One region of the Agrococcus sp. SGAir0287 genome, then DNA from elsewhere that is predicted to be linked to it. Evidence: predicted binding sites of a transcription regulator. Region 1 holds the regulator's gene; the other holds the start of a gene.

The links. The regulator HspR, encoded in region 1, represses chaperone genes until heat shock. The targets are predictions, from matches to a motif close to AAGTTGAGTCNNNNNGACTCAACTT.
Region 2: C1N71_RS13930 (ATP-dependent Clp protease ATP-binding subunit) is a predicted target of HspR. The motif match lies at 2,337-2,361, and genes of this name have one in related genera.

The regions. Positions count from the first base shown of each region.
Region 1 covers NZ_CP027942.1:287,837-295,411, reverse strand. Annotated here, with positions in the region: gene C1N71_RS01365 (hypothetical protein) at 1-453, opposite strand, end outside; gene C1N71_RS01360 (hypothetical protein) at 455-1,750, opposite strand; gene C1N71_RS14840 (hypothetical protein) at 1,852-2,577, opposite strand; gene C1N71_RS01350 (heat shock protein transcriptional repressor HspR) at 3,014-3,370, opposite strand; gene C1N71_RS01345 (DnaJ C-terminal domain-containing protein) at 3,448-4,392, opposite strand; gene C1N71_RS01340 (nucleotide exchange factor GrpE) at 4,400-5,095, opposite strand; gene dnaK (molecular chaperone DnaK) at 5,100-6,968, opposite strand; gene C1N71_RS01330 (DUF1345 domain-containing protein) at 7,241-7,575, shown strand, end outside.
Region 2 covers NZ_CP027942.1:2,922,429-2,930,003, forward strand. Annotated here, with positions in the region: gene C1N71_RS13930 (ATP-dependent Clp protease ATP-binding subunit) at 1-2,322, opposite strand, end outside; gene C1N71_RS13935 (NUDIX domain-containing protein) at 2,592-3,020, shown strand; gene C1N71_RS13940 (DinB family protein) at 3,137-3,655, opposite strand; gene C1N71_RS13945 (GNAT family N-acetyltransferase) at 3,715-4,041, shown strand; gene C1N71_RS13950 (VOC family protein) at 4,061-4,450, opposite strand; gene C1N71_RS13955 (hypothetical protein) at 4,592-4,846, shown strand; gene C1N71_RS13960 (hypothetical protein) at 4,924-5,148, shown strand; gene C1N71_RS13965 (FUSC family protein) at 5,159-6,214, opposite strand; gene C1N71_RS13970 (ArsR/SmtB family transcription factor) at 6,342-6,710, shown strand; gene C1N71_RS13975 (SRPBCC domain-containing protein) at 6,749-7,216, shown strand; gene C1N71_RS13980 (tripartite tricarboxylate transporter permease) at 7,292-7,575, opposite strand, start outside.

The DNA of each region.
Region 1 (7,575 bases):
CACGAGACCGAGGAGCGCGGTCACGCCGCTCGATGCGATCGTGAGCGCACCCTGCACGAGGGTGCCGACGCCGCAGCACCACCAGGTGATCTCGCGCGCACGCGGCACCCCCGCGCGGCGCAGGATGCGGATGCTCGCCGTCGCGCCGAGCGCGACGAGCCCCGCCGCGACGAGTAGCGCGACGACGACCATGATGATCCACGGGGTCGGATCGATGCGCTGCAGCCACGCGTCGACGGCATCCTCGACCCCCTCCGAGCCCGCGACGAGCTCGACGAGCAGCCACCTCGCGATCGCGACCAGCGTCGCGACCGCCGAGAGCGCGACGACGATCGTCGCGCCCATCGAGGCGAGCGTGAGCCCCCAGCCGCCGGCATCGCGCGCCGCACGCCGCACGTGCGGCGGCATGGGTGCGGGGCGGACGCGCGCCGAGCGCGGCACGCGTGCGGCCACGTCAGTCGACCCGGGAGAGCTCGGCGGCATCCGCCTCGGCGGCGCGCCGCTCGGCGTCGAGCTCGGCCTGACGTCGCTCGGCGTCGAGCTGCTCCCACGTCGGTCTGGGCCGGAACGCGAGCAGGTACACCCAGCCGAACAGCATCCCGAGGGAGCCCGTGAGCGCGATGGACGTCGCGAGGCACGTGAAGAGGTAGCCCCATGCCGCGCCGAGCGAGAAGGTGCCGTAGCCGGCGGCCGCGAAGAACAGCCCGCCGACGAGCAGGATCGGCCAGACGGCCATGCCCACGAAGCCGCCGATCGCGGTCGTCGTGACGTAGGCGAGCGCGATGGACCGCTTGATGCCGACGATCCCGGCGGCGCGTTGCCAGAGCACCGTGACGACGCAGCCGATCCCGCCGACGACGCCGGCGATGAGCAGGAGGATGACGATCGTGATCGGGATGCGCGCAGGATCCGCCCAGAACGCCACGACGTCGGTGAGGCTGTCGGCCTCGAGCGCATCCATCCCGTCGGTGCCGCCCTCCGACAGCGTGCCCCACAGGAACAGCACGAAGGCGGCGGTGACGAGGAGGTGCGTCGCTGCCGCGAGGAGCAGCTGGCCCACGAGCGAGCCGAGCAGCGCCGCGCGCGTCTGCCGGCGCGTGAACCGGCGCTTCGGCGGGGCGAGCAGCACCGGCGGCATCGGCATGGGCGGGGGCGCGAAGGGCGGGCCGTACGGCTGCTGCTGCCCGGAGGAGCCGGGCATGCCGTACGGCGTCGGCGGTTGGGCGTACGGGCCAGGCATGCCGTACGGCGTCGGTTGGGCGTACGGGCCAGGCATGCCGTAGGGCGTCGGCTGGGGGGAGAGGCCCGGCATGGCGTAGGGCGTCGGCATGGCGTACGGGCCCGGCATGGCGGACGCCCGCGGCCCGTTCGGGCCGGCCACGCCGTACGGCGTCGGCTGGGCGAGGGCAGCGACCGGTCCGGGGATCGCCGCCTGCCCGTGCGTCGCGGGCGCCGCCTGCGGCGCGTACGCACCCGCTCCGCCGACGAGGGACGCCTGCTGCGCCTGCCAGGCGAGCTGCGCGGCGACCGCGGGCGGCACCGCGTTCGCCATGGGGTTCGCGAGCGGTGGCGGCAGCGTCCGCGCCGCGCGCTCGCGCGCCCGGCGCTCGGCGCGCTGCTCGAGCGCCGTCTTCGGCACGAGCCCGTCGGGCGCCGAGGCCTTGGCGCGACGTCGGCGCGGCGTCGCGGCGACGTCCGCGGGCACGGGGGTGTCGCTGCCTGGCGGCGGCGGGGCCTCGAGCGATGACACGTCGGCGACGCTACTCGGCCTCGCTGGGACGATCGTGGACCGTCGCTCGACGGCCCGTGGATGCGCGGCCCGGCTCGTTGCGAGCCGCGATCGGCGGAGGGTCAGTCCGCGGCGGGCTCGGTGCGCTCGCGCACGATGCGCACCATCCACAGCCACACGAGGGCGCCGGTCGCGACCGTCGCGGCGCCGGAGCCGATCGCCGTGAGCGCGATGGCGATGGCGGCGTTGCCGAGCACCTGGCTCAGGCTGTCGCTCGTGCCGAACAGCAGGCCGCCGACCGCGCCGATCGTGGCGGCGACGATCGACGCGACGACGACGCCCATCGGCATCGCGATCGTCGTCGCCATCGCGGGTCGATGGACGCCGTGCGCTCGCAGCACGAGCACGCTCACGAGCGCTCCGGCCACGACGAGCACGGCACCGACGATCGCGAGCGCGATCGTGAGGCCCGACATGGCGTCCGGATCGATGGATGCGAGGGTCGCGTTGGCGTCGGAGGCGGCGCTCGTGCCCGCGACGGCGTTGGCGATGACGACGACGATCGTCTTCACGATCGTCGCGAGCTGCCAGATCGCGAGCGGCACCGCGAGCAGCGCGAGGCCTGCCGTGACGAGCGGCAGCGCGATGGCGCCGGCGACGATCGCGCCGCGTTGGGCGCGACGCTCCGGCGTGAGCGGCGCGGCCGGCGTCGCCGCCTCGGTGGGCGTCCGCACGGCCTTCGCCGCGGGCGACGCGGGCCGGGCCGGCACCGCGGCGGCCGGGGCGTCCAGCGCCGGCGTGGTCGGGCGGGTCGGCTCGCTCGGCGAGGTCGCGGTGGTGTCGCTCACGGCCCCATCATGCACCGACGGAGCCGGTCCGGATGCGCACCTGCGCGGCTCGCTTCGAGGCTCGCTGCGCTCGCACCTCACCGAGCGGTCCCCCGGAGCGACCGGGCTGCAGAGCGCACCTGCGCGGGCTCGCTTCGAGGCTCGCTGCGCTCGCACCTCACCGAGCGGTCCCCCGGAGCGACCGGGGCTGCAGATGCGCACCTGCGCGGCTCGCCTCGAGGCTCGCTCCGCTCGCACCTCACCGAGCGGTCCCCCGGAGCGACCGAGGCTGCAGAGCGCACCAGCGCGACTCGCCTCGAGGCTCGCTCCGCGCGCACCTCACCGAGCGGTCCCGGGCAGCGACCGGGGCTGCAGAGCGCACCAGCGCGGCTCGCCTCGAGGCTCGCTCTGCTCGCACCTCACCGAGCGGTCCCGGGGAGCGACCCCCAGCCAGGGCTCAGCCGCGATGCATGGGCCGCCAGACGACGACCTGGTTTCGCTTCGCGGGGCGGGCGCCCGAGCGCAGCGTCGTGACGCCCTCCGCCCCGGCGGCGAAGACGCGCCCACGCCGATCCATGACCTGGTCGGCGAGCGTCGCCTCGAGCTCGCGCACGCGCGCGCGCAGCCCGCGCACCTCGTTCGAGAGCTCGAGGATGCGGCGGATGCCCTCGAGCGAGACGCCCTCCTGCGACAGCAGCTGCACCTGCCGCAGCTGGCCGACGTCGCGCATCGAGTAGCGCCGGGTGTTGCCGGCGGTGCGCTGCGGCTGCACGAGACCGATGCGGTCGTACTGGCGGAGGGTCTGCGGATGCATCCCGGCGAGCTCCGCCGCGGCCGCGATCGAGAAGATCGGGCTCGACTCGTCGAGGTCCTCCGGGATGCGTCCCACCGTCACCTCGCCTTCGCCAGCAGGTCGTCGCGCGGCGACTCGTCGCCGGACGCCGCCACGAACGCCTCGAGGGCCTCGCGCTGCTTCGCGCTCAGGTGCGAGGGCACCGCGACCTGCACGGTCGCGAGCAGGTCGCCGGGGCCCTGCTTCGACGGCACGCCCTTGCCCTTGACCCGCAGCACGCGACCCGACGGCGTGCCGGGCGCCACCTTGAGGCGCACGGTGCCGCCGCCGAGCGTCGGCACCTCGATCGTCGCGCCGAGCGCAGCCTCGCCGAACGTCACCGGCACGTCGACGCGGATGTCGCGCCCATCCATGCGGAAGACGGGATGGGGTCGCACCTGCACCGTGACGATGAGGTCGCCCGGCTGCCCGTTCGTCATCGACGGCTGACCCTTGCCGGCGAGGCGGATCTTCTGGCCGTCGTGCACGCCGGCGGGGATCTTCACCGTCATCGACCTGCCGCCGACCGTGAGCTTGAGCGTGTCGCCCTGCACGGCCGAGAGGAAGTCGAGCTGCGCGTTCGCGGTGACGTCGCGGCCGCGCTGCGGGGCGCGCTGGCCGAAGCCGCCGCCGCCGAACATGCCGCCGAGGATGTCCTCGAAGTCGCTCTGCTGGTACTGCACGCGCGGGCCGCCGCCCTGGCCGAACATGCCGCCGAAGACGTCCTCGAAGCCGCCCTGCGCGCCGGGCGCGAAGCGCGGACGCCCGCCCGCCATGGCGCGCACGGCGTCGTACTCCTCGCGCTGCTTCGGGTCGGAGAGCACCGAGAACGCCTCGGAGATCTCCTTGAAGCGCGCCTCCGCCTTCGCGTCGCCCGGGTTCGAGTCGGGGTGGAACTGCCGCGCGAGCTTGCGGTACTGCTTCTTCAGGTCGGCCGCCGAGACGTCCTTCGCGACGCCCAGGACCGCGTAGAAGTCCTTGTCGAACCAGTCATTGCTCGCCATGCGACCCCTACTCGCTCGCGGGCACGAACACGGCGACCTTGGCGGCGCGCACGAGGCGCTCCCCCATGCGATAGCCGCGCTGCACGACGTCGGCGACCACCATCTCGGTCACCTCGGGGTTCGGCAGCTGCGCGATCGCCTCGTGCACGGCCGTGTCGAAGGGCTCGCCCACCGCACCGACGGGCTCGAGCCCGAGCCCGTCGATCGCGCCGCGCAGCTTCTGCGCGACGATCGCGAGCGGCGAGCCCTCGAGGTCGCCGTGCTGCTCGGCGCGGTCGAGGTCGTCGAGCGCGGGCAGCAGCGCCGACAGCACGGATGCCGTCGTCGAGACCTTGTCCGCCGCCCGCTCGCGCTCGACACGGTTGCGGTAGTTGACGTACTCGGCCTGCAGCCTGCGCACCTCGTCCTCGGCCGCCGCGATCCGCGCCTCGACGCTCGCAGCCTCCTCGGCGAGGCGCTTGGCCTCGCCGTCGAGCAGCGCGCGGTCCTCGGCGCTCAGGTCGTCGGGACCGGGGGCGGATGCGGGCGCCTGGGCACCCGCATCCGAGGCTCCCTGCTCCGACGCGCCCTGGGGCTCGCCGGCCGCCGCGCGCTCCGCAGCCGCCTGGGCGTCCGCGGGGCTCTGGCGCGCCTCGCCGGTCTCGGGGTCGATCCGCCGCTTGTCGCGGAAGACGGGGCCCTCGTCCTGCGTGTCGTCGGTCATCGTCCTACTTCTTCTCGTCCTCGTCGTCGACGATCTCGGCGTCGACCACGTCGTCGTCGTTCGCCGAGGCCTGCTCGCCCTGCGGCTGCTCGCCTGCGCCGGCGTCGCCCGTGGGGGCCTGCGCCTGCTGCTGGTAGAGCGCCTCGCCGAGCTTCTGCTGCGACGCGTTCAGGGTGTCGAACGCGGCCTTCACCGCGTCGTCGTCGTCGCCCGCGAGCGCCGTCTTCAGCGCGTCGACGTCGGCCTGCACCGAGGTCTTCACGTCCTCCGGCAGCTGCTCGGCGTTGTCGGCGAGGAGCTTCTCGACCGAGTAGACGAGCTGCTCGGCGTTGTTGCGCGTCTCGGCGGCCTCGCGGCGCGCCTTGTCGGCCGCGGCGTTCTCCTCCGCGTCCTTCACCATGCGCTCGATGTCCTCCTTCGACAGGCTCGAGCCGCCGGTGATCGTCATCGACTGCTCCTTGCCGGTGCCCTTGTCCTTCGCGGACACGTGCACGATGCCGTTGGCGTCGATGTCGAAGGTGACCTCGACCTGCGGGATGCCGCGCGGCGCGGGCGCGATGCCCGTGAGCTCGAACGTGCCGAGCGCCTTGTTGTCGCGCGTGAAGTCGCGCTCGCCCTGGAAGACCTGGATGGCGACCGACGGCTGGTTGTCCTCGGCCGTCGTGAACGTCTCCGAGCGCTTCGTCGGGATGGCGGTGTTGCGCTCGATGAGCTTCGTCATCATGCCGCCCTTGGTCTCGATGCCGAGCGACAGGGGCGTGACGTCGATGAGCAGCACGTCCTTGCGCTCGCCGCGCAGCACGCCGGCCTGCAGGGCGGCGCCCACCGCGACGACCTCGTCGGGGTTCACGCCCTTGTTAGGCTCCTTGCCGCCCGTGAGCTGCTTGACGAGCTCCGAGACGGCCGGCATGCGGGTCGAGCCGCCGACGAGCACGACGTGCGCGATGTCGCCGACCGTGACGCCCGCCTCGCGGATGACGTCCTCGAAGGGCTTCTTCGTGCGCTCGAGGAGGTCGGAGGTCATCTGCTCGAACTGCGCGCGCGTGAGCGTCTCGTCGAGGTTCGCCGGGCCGTTCTCGGTGAGCGAGAGGTACGGCAGCTGGATGCTCGTCGACGTCGACGACGACAGCTCCTTCTTCGCCTGCTCCGCGGCCTCCTTGAGGCGCTGCCTCGCGATCTTGTCGTTCGAGACGTCGACGCCCGTCGACTCCTTGAACTTCTTCGTGAGCCACTCGACGACGCGCTCGTCCCAGTCGTCGCCACCGAGGCGGTTGTCGCCGGCGGTCGCGCGCACCTGGATCGTCGAGAAGTCGTCGTCCTTGCCCACCTCGAGCAGCGAGACGTCGAACGTGCCGCCACCGAGGTCGAAGACGAGGATGAGCTCGTCCTCCTTGCCCTTGTCGAGGCCGTAGGCGAGCGCGGCTGCCGTCGGCTCGTTGATGATGCGGAGGACGTTGAGGCCCGCGACCTCGCCGGCCTCCTTCGTCGCCTGGCGCTCGGCGTCGTTGAAGTACGCCGGCACCGTGATGACGGCGTCGGTGACGGGCTCACCGAGGTAGGTCTCGGCGTCGCGCTTCAGCTTGCCGAGGATGCGCGCCGAGATCTCCTGCGGCGTGTAGCGCTTGTCGTCGATCGCCGTCGTCCAGTCGGTGCCCATGTGGCGCTTGACGGATGCGATGGTGCGGTCGACGTTCGTGACGGCCTGGCGCTTGGCCGGCTCGCCGACGAGCGTCTCGCCGTCCTTCGCGAAGGCGACGACCGACGGGGTCGTGCGGAAGCCCTCCGCGTTGGCGATGACGGTGGGCTGACCGGCGTCGAGGAAGGCGACGACGGAGTTGGTGGTGCCGAGGTCGATGCCGACTGCTCGTGCCATGGTGGCTGCTCCTTGGTTCGTGGTCTGGATGTCTGCGCTCACGCGCTCGGGGTCTGCAGCTGATTCCGGTGGAGGAGCCTGCCGGCAACCCCCCATGACTGACGGCAGGCTCGTCCTCCGGAACCATCGCAGGGCGTCGACCCCGACTTGAGCCGTGCAGACTCAAGATTGGCACTTGAGTCGAGGGCAGTCAAGTTCGCGGGCCATGCATCTCCTGTGCATCGCGCCCGCCCCTGCGGTCGTCGCTCGCGTCCAGCGGCTACCGTGAGCGCATGGCCACGAACCGACGTCCCCGCGGCCCCGCGGGCGCGCGTCGCCCGGGCGACTCGCGACCGACGACCGGGCTCGATCGTCCGTCGACGCGGCCCTCGCACCCGTCGGAGCGCTCCCGCCGGATCCGGCACCGCCTGCACGACGAGGCGCTGCGGCACACGCTCTCGATCAGCGTCTCGGGCATCCTCATCGCCCTGCTCGTCGCCGTCGTGGCGATCGCCGTCGGCGGTCGCATCGAGTACGCCGACACGCTGCTCGTCAGCATGACGCTCGTGTTCGCCGTCTACGGGCCGCTCTTCCTGCTGCTGACGCACCTCGCCTTCGGGCATCTGCA
Region 2 (7,575 bases), 450 kb from region 1:
GGCGGCGTCGTCCACGTCGGTGCGGATGCCCTGGCGGGCGAGCCGCGCCGACGTCTGCGCGAGCAGCATCCGCACGATCGTCTGCAGCTGCTCCCGCTCCAGGGCGCGGAACAGCACGATGTCGTCGATGCGGTTGATGAGCTCGGGGCGCATCGCCTCGCGCAGGCGACCCATGACGCGGGCGCGCAGCTCCTCCTCCGAGAAGCCCGAGCCGCCGTGCGCGACGAAGCCCATGGCGCCCGACCTGCTCGCGAGCGTCTCGGAGCCGAGGTTGGAGGTCATGATGACGACCGCGTTGCGGAAGTCGACCGTGCGGCCCTGGCCGTCGGTGAGGCGACCGTCCTCGAGCACCTGCAGGAGGAGCGTGAGCACGTCGGGGTGCGCCTTCTCGATCTCGTCGAGCAGCACGACCGAGTACGGGCGGCGGCGGATGCGCTCGGTGAGCTGGCCGGCCTCGTCGTAGCCGACGTAGCCGGGAGGGGCGCCGATGAGCCGCGAGACCGTGTGGCGCTCGCCGAACTCCGACATGTCGAAGCGCACCATCGCGGACTCGTCGCCGAAGAGGGACGCGGCGAGGGTCTTCGCGAGCTCGGTCTTGCCGACGCCGGTCGGGCCGAGGAAGAGGAACGATCCGATCGGGCGCGATTCGTCGCCGAGCCCCGAGCGCGAGCGACGGATGGCGCGGGCGACGGCCTCGACGGCGTCGTCCTGCCCGACGACGCGCTCGTGCAGCTCGTCGCCGAGCCGGGCGAGGCGCTGCCGGTCGTCGTCGCCGAGCGACGACGCGGGGATGCCCGTCGCGCGGCTCACGACCTCGGCGATCTGCGGGGCGTCGACGACGGCCTGGGTCGTGCGGGCGATCGGCGTCTCGCCGGCGAGCTCCGCCTGCACGGCCTGGATGCGGTCGCGGATGCGCGACGCCTCCTCGTAGTCCTCGCGCGCGATCGCGCCGTTCTTGTCGGCCTCGAGCGTCGCGAGCTCCGCCTGCAGCGCGGTGACGTCGATCGCACGGCCGAGCCGCAGGCGCAGGCGCGCGCCGGCCTGGTCGACGAGGTCGATCGCCTTGTCGGGCAGGAAGCGGTCGGTGACGTAGCGGTGCGACAGGTCGACGGCGGCGCGCAGCGCCTCATCGGTGTAGCGCACGGCGTGGTGCTCCTCGTAGGCCGAGCGGATGCCCTGCAGGATCGCCACGGCGTCCTCGACGGACGGCTCGGCGACGTGCACGGACTGGAAGCGGCGGGTGAGCGCCGCATCCTTCTCGATGCGGCGGTACTCCGCGAGCGTCGTCGCGCCGATCATGTGCAGGTCGCCGCGCGCGAGCCGCGGCTTCAGGATGTTCGCCGCGTCCATGCCGCCCTCGCCGCCACCGGCTCCGAGGATCGTGTGCAGCTCGTCGATGAAGACGACGAGGCCGTCGCGGTTCGCCGCGATCTCGTCCATGGCCTTGCCGATGCGCTCCTCGAAGTCGCCGCGGTAGCGGGTGCCCGCGACCATGGCGGTCATGTCGAGCGCGATGACGCGCTTGCCCTCGAGCTGCGGCGGCACGTCGCCGGCGACGATCGCCTGGGCGAGGCCCTCGACGATCGCGGTCTTGCCGACGCCGGCCTCGCCGATGAGGACGGGGTTGTTCTTCGTGCGACGAGCGAGGATCTCGATCGTCTGCGCGATCTCGTCGCTGCGCCCGATGACGGGGTCGATCTCGCCTGCCTCGGCTCGCGCCGTGAGGTCGATGCCGAACTCGTCGAGCGTCGGCGTCGTCGACTCGGGGTTCGCGCTCGATGCCGTGCGCGGCTCGCGACCCTCCGCCTGCGCACGCTGCGCCTCCGCCATCGCGCGACCGAGCGACTCCTGGGTCACGCCGTTGGCGTCGAGGATGCGGCCGGCGACGGTGTCCTGCGCGAGCAGCAGGGCGAAGAGCAGGTGCTCGGGGTCGATGTAGCTCGCGCCGTTCGCGCGGGCGACCTGGTAGGCGTCGCGCAGCACGCGCTGCGCGCTCGCCGTGAGGACCTGCGGCGCGTCGGTGGCCTCGGTCTCGGCGGGCAGCCGCTCCTCGGCGGCGCGCTCGATGGCGCCGACGTCGGCGCCGGAGGCGCGGATCGCCTCGGCGACCTGCGGGTGGGCGACCGTCGCCTGCAGCAGGTGCAGGGCGTCGACATCCTGGTGTCCGTGCTCGCGGGCGCGCTCGACGGCGCTCGCGAGAATCGATGCGGCGCGTCGGGTGAGCAGCCGCGAGACGTCGATCTGACGGCCGGCGCCCTGCGCCTGCAGCAGTCGAGCGAGGAAGTCGTCGAACGATCCGCTGGGACCGGTGAACGCGGGCATCCTGCCTCCAATGAAACTTGCGTCTGGTTCGCTCAAGGATACGGATGTGAGCGACCTACGCTCAAGTCAGCACCGGGGTGGTCGACGGCATTCCCGGGGGTCGTTCGCCCACGGCGGACCGCCCGACGATCTCGCCGACGGTCTTGCGTCTCGCAGGCGATCCGGCGAGCGGAGGGAGCATTCCCCTCGGCTCCCGGGATCGCCTGCGATGCGCGGCGTCGGGATGTGCCAGGCACGGCGGCCACGACGGGTCACCCTACGCTCGAGCGGTGACCTCCACTCGCGCCATCGCCGTCGCGCTGCCCGTTCGCGACGGCCACGTGCTCGTGCTCGACGGCGTCGACCGCACGAAGGGCGAGCGGTTCCATCGCGCCATCGGCGGCGGGATCGAGGTGGGCGAGACGCCCGAGCAGGCGCTGCGGCGCGAGCTCTTCGAGGAGCTCGACGTGACGATCGAGGAGGCGGTGCCGCTGGGCATCGTCGACAACCGCTTCGTCTACGAGGGCGAGCCCGGCCACGAGATCGTCCACGTCTTCGCCGTGCGCTCGCGCGCGATCGACGCCATCCCGCTCGACGCGCGACTGCACGTGCTCGACGAGGGCAGCCCCGTCGGCTGGCGGCCGCTCGACGGCCTCGACCGCCCGCTGTACCCGACGGGATGCGAGGCGCTCGCGAGGGAGTGGGCGGGGCGAGGCTGATGCGGCCGGCAGGCGCGACGTCACCCCACAGCTGGTCGAGGAGCGCGCGAGCGCAGCGAGCACGCGTCACGAGACCTGAGCGTCGACCACGACGCCGAGCACCGACGCCCCGCGCGTCAGCCCTTGGTGACGTCCCAGGCGTGATGCTCGAGGTCGTGCAGCGCGTAGACGCCGAGCGAGCGCACCGTGAAGCGGGAGCCGTTCGAGCGGCGACCCGGCCGCTCCCACGCGTCCGCGGGCACGGATGCGTAGGCCTCGGCGAGCTCGGCGCCGGCGACGTCGAGCTCGATGGCCACGCGCGGCGGGCGCTGCTCGCCGTACGCCTCCTCCACGGCCGTCGCATCCTGATCCCAGTTCGCGAACACCGGGTCGTCCTGGGCGAGCATCGCGTCGAGCCGCTCGCGCATGATGCGGCACACGTCGCGCGCATGCGCGGCGTACTCGAGCTTCGACCACGTGGCCTCGTCCGGCCGCTCGCGCGCGTCGTCGTCGTGCAGCGCGCGGTGGAGCGTGCCGACGGCCGCACGGATGCGGCCAGGCAGCTCGGCGTCCGGCACGTCCGGCGCGAACCCGCATTCGGCGCACGGCCGCTCGAGCACCCAGGTCCAGTCCTTCACGTCGGGCTCGATCGGCATGCCTCGATCCTCGCAGGCCGGGGATGCGCCACGCGCGCACGACTGGCAGTGTCGAGCGCATGAGCACCGTACGCATGGGCGAGGCCCGCGACCGATTCGAGATCCTCGACGACGCCGGCGTCGTCGCGGGGCGGGCCTACTTCGTGGAGGCGTCGGGCGCGCGCGTCTTCTTCCACACCGTCGTCGACGACGCGTACGCGGGCCAGGGCCTCGGGAAGGTGCTCGTCGTGGCGGCGCTCGACGCCACCCGCGCCGACGGCATGCGGGTGATGCCGGTGTGCCCGTTCGTGGCGAAGGTCGTGGAGCGCGACCACCGCTGGGACGACGTCGTCGTCGAGGTCACGCAGGAGGGGCTCGACGCGATCGAGGCGCGCACGCGACGCTGACGCCTCCCCGCAGCGGCCCTCAGATCGTGATCGATCCGTCGGCCGCGATGGGCCAGTCGGGGTTGTGCGCGACCTCCCACACGTAGCCCTCGGGATCGGCGAACGCTCCCGTGATGCCGCCCCACTCGGCCTGCGCCGCCGGACGCACGACCGTGCCACCCGCCGCATCCGCCTCGGCGAGCACCGCGGCGACCTCGTCCGGCGTCCGCACGTTGTGGGCGATCTCGACGCCCGGGGCACCATGGCCGCGGACGCCCGTCCACAGCGCGAAGACGAGGCCGCCGACCTGGAAGAAGCACACCTCGTCGTCGGGCTGCTGCGCATCCGCCCAGCCGAGCGCCTCGTAGAAGGCGCGCTCGCGCGCGAGGTCGCGGACACCGAGGGTGATGAGGCTGATGCGCTGCTCCATGGAGGCGACGGTAGCCCCCGCCCCCGTCGCACCCCGGCACCGGCCGGGATCATCCCCGAGGATGACGGGCGCGAGCCCTCCGGACGACGCGCTGCACCCCCTCCCGCCGCGAGGCTCGAGGAGAACCGCGAGGAGGGCGACATGGACATCGTGGAGCGGGCGCAGGACCTGATGAACCTGGGCGTCGTCGTGTACGCGGCGATCGCCCTCATGCTGCTCGGGATGCTGGCGCTGCTGTGCGTCGGCGTCGCCGTCGTCGAACGGCGCGGCACGGCCCGCGAGCGCCGACGCAGCACCCGCGCGGCGCTCGCCGGCGCGTCCTACGGGGCGCCGCGTGCTCGCCTCGCGCTGAGCCGTCGGCGCGGGTGCGACACGCCCGGGCGGCGTGCCGCGTGACGAACGCCGCCGTCGTGACGTCTCCAGGAGGACGTCAAGGAGGTTCGTCGATCGCGTCGCGCGGTCGGCACGACGGCATGGGCAGGAACGAGCACGACCGATCGCTCCCCGGGAGCATCGACGACACGGGCGACCTCGGTCGCATCTGGGACGAGCTGGAGCGGCTCGCCGATCGGATCGACAGACGGTCGCCGAGGGACGAGGGCGACGGAGCGGTCGACGGCTCGGATCCCCAGGGCCCCGACCATCCCGACGACGACGCGCATCCCGCACCGCCAGACGAGGACGATCCCGAGGCCTGATCGACGCGGCTCAGTCGGCCGTGAGCTCCTCGTGCACGCGGCGCAGGTCCTCCAGCATCGAGCCGATGACCACCCAGTGCTCGGGATGCGGCGACACCACGACGAGCGGCGCCGTGAGCAGCGGCCCGGTGTCGGAGGCGGCATCCGCACCGACCTCGGGGAGTGCGGCGCGGATGCGCAGGTCGTGCGCTGCGCGGCGCAGCTCGGAGGCGATCTGCTCCATCACGGGCTCGCGGTGCAGCGAGTCGTCGTAGTGGTCGCGCATGGTGCGCGTCATGCCTGCGACGCGCGTGACGAGCACGCCGAGCCTGGCGAGCTCGTCGTCGTACGCGGCCAGCTCGCCGCGGTGCCGGCCGCCGCGCCAGTTGAGCGCGAGCGAGTCCTCGGCCGTCGCGACGGCCGCCTGCGCGCGGGCGAGCATGGGTCGCAGCAGCCGCACCTCGACGAGGTTGCCCTCGAGCGCGCCCCGGCCGACGGGCTCGGATGCGGCGAGGGCGAGCCGCTCGAGGCTGCGCGCGATCTCCTCGGCGAGCGAGCGCACCTCGCGGCGCGCGGGCTCGATGAGCACGGGCGGCACGATGAGCAGGTTGACGACGAACGCGATCGCGGCGCCCAGCACGGTCTCGGCGATGCGGTCGATCGCGTAGATGGGCGACGCGGCGCCGAGCGCGAGCACGAGCATCGCCGAGATCGGGATCTGGTTCGACGTCTGCTGCGACAGCCGCAGCGCCCACGCGAGCAGGATCGAGACGACGACGGCGACGAGGATGATCCACGCGGCCGAGCCGAACAGCAGCGAGATGCCCGTGGCGAGCACGACGCCGACGATGACGCCGATCGAGCGCTCGAGGGCGCGCCCGAGCGACTGGTTCACGCTCGGCTGCACGACGATGAGCGCCGCGATGACGGCGAAGATCGGCGGCTCCTCGGCGATGAGCGCGTCGGCGGCGAACCACGCGGCGATGGCCGCGACGCTCGTCTTCACCACCTGCAGGAAGGGCACGCGGCCGACCGCGCGGATGCGCGACACCCACGCCGTGGTGCGTCGCAGCTGCCAGCGGGCCATGACCCCTCCCCTCGTCGGCTCCATCCTCTCCGACTCCGCCTCGCCTTCGTTCCTCAACCGATCGGTTGACAAGGCGACGACGTCGTGCCACGCTCTTCTCAACCGATCAGTTGAGAAGGAGGCGACGGTGGATGCATCGCTCGACAAGGCGTTCGCGGCCCTCGCCGACGCGACCAGGCGCGCCCTCGTGGCGCGGCTGTCGCTCGGCGACGCGACCGTCGGCGAGCTCGCCGCCCCCTTCGACGTCAGCCTGCAGGCCATCTCGAAGCACCTCGCGGTGCTCGAGGCGGCCGGCCTCGTGACCAAGGGTCGCGACGGCACGCGCAGGCTCGTGCACCTCGAGGCGCACGCGCTCGGATCCATGACGTCGTGGATCGAGCAGCACCAGCGGCAGGCGGAGGAGCGCTTCCAGCGCCTCGACGCCGTGCTCGACGAGCTGCGAGCGGCCGACGCCGCAGCCACCGCATCCGACGACACCACCGAATCCCGGGCCTGACCCGACCACGGCCGCCCGCATCCGATCAGGAGACCATCATGGACGCCACCATCACCGCCGACCCCACCGTCCCCGTCATCCGCATCACGCGCGACTTCCACGCCACGCCCGCGCAGCTGCTGCGCGCGCACACCGACCCCGACCTCTACGTGCGCTGGAACGGCCCCGAGGGCACGCAGGTGCGCCTCGACCGCTGGGACGCCGTCTCGGGCGGCGCGTGGGCGATGACCCACGTGCACGAGGGGCAGGAGTACGGGTTCCGCGGCACCTTCCACGACGTGTCCGAGGCCGGCATCGTGCAGACCTTCGAGTTCCTCGGCGCCCCGGGCGTCGCACTCGAGACGCTCACGTTCGAGGACCTCGGCGACGGCCGCACGCGCCTCCACGCGCAGTCGCTCGTCGACTCGTTCGAGGCGCGCGACGCCTGGCTCGCGAGCGGCATGGAGCGCGGCGTGAACGACGGCTACGCCAAGCTCGACGCGCTCGTCGAGGAGGGCGCGGTCTGACGCGCTCGCATCGCGACGTGGAGCGGGCCGCCGAGGGAGCACTCCCCTCGACGGCCCGCTGGCGTCATCCGCGGCTCAGTCCTCGTCGACGAAGACCACCTCGCGGCGCTTGCGGATCGTCGGCAGCAGCGACAGCACGAGCGCGGCGCCTGCGACGAGCAGCAGCACGAGCGAGATCGGCCGCGTCACGAAGACCGACGGGTCGCCCTGGCTGATGAGCAGCGCACGTCGCAGGTTCTCCTCGAGCAGCGGCCCGAGCACGAAGCCGAGCAGCAGCGGCGCCGGCTCGCAGCCCGCCTTCACGAGCACGAAGCCGAGGATGCCGAACACCGCGACGGCGAGCACGTCGTACATGCTCC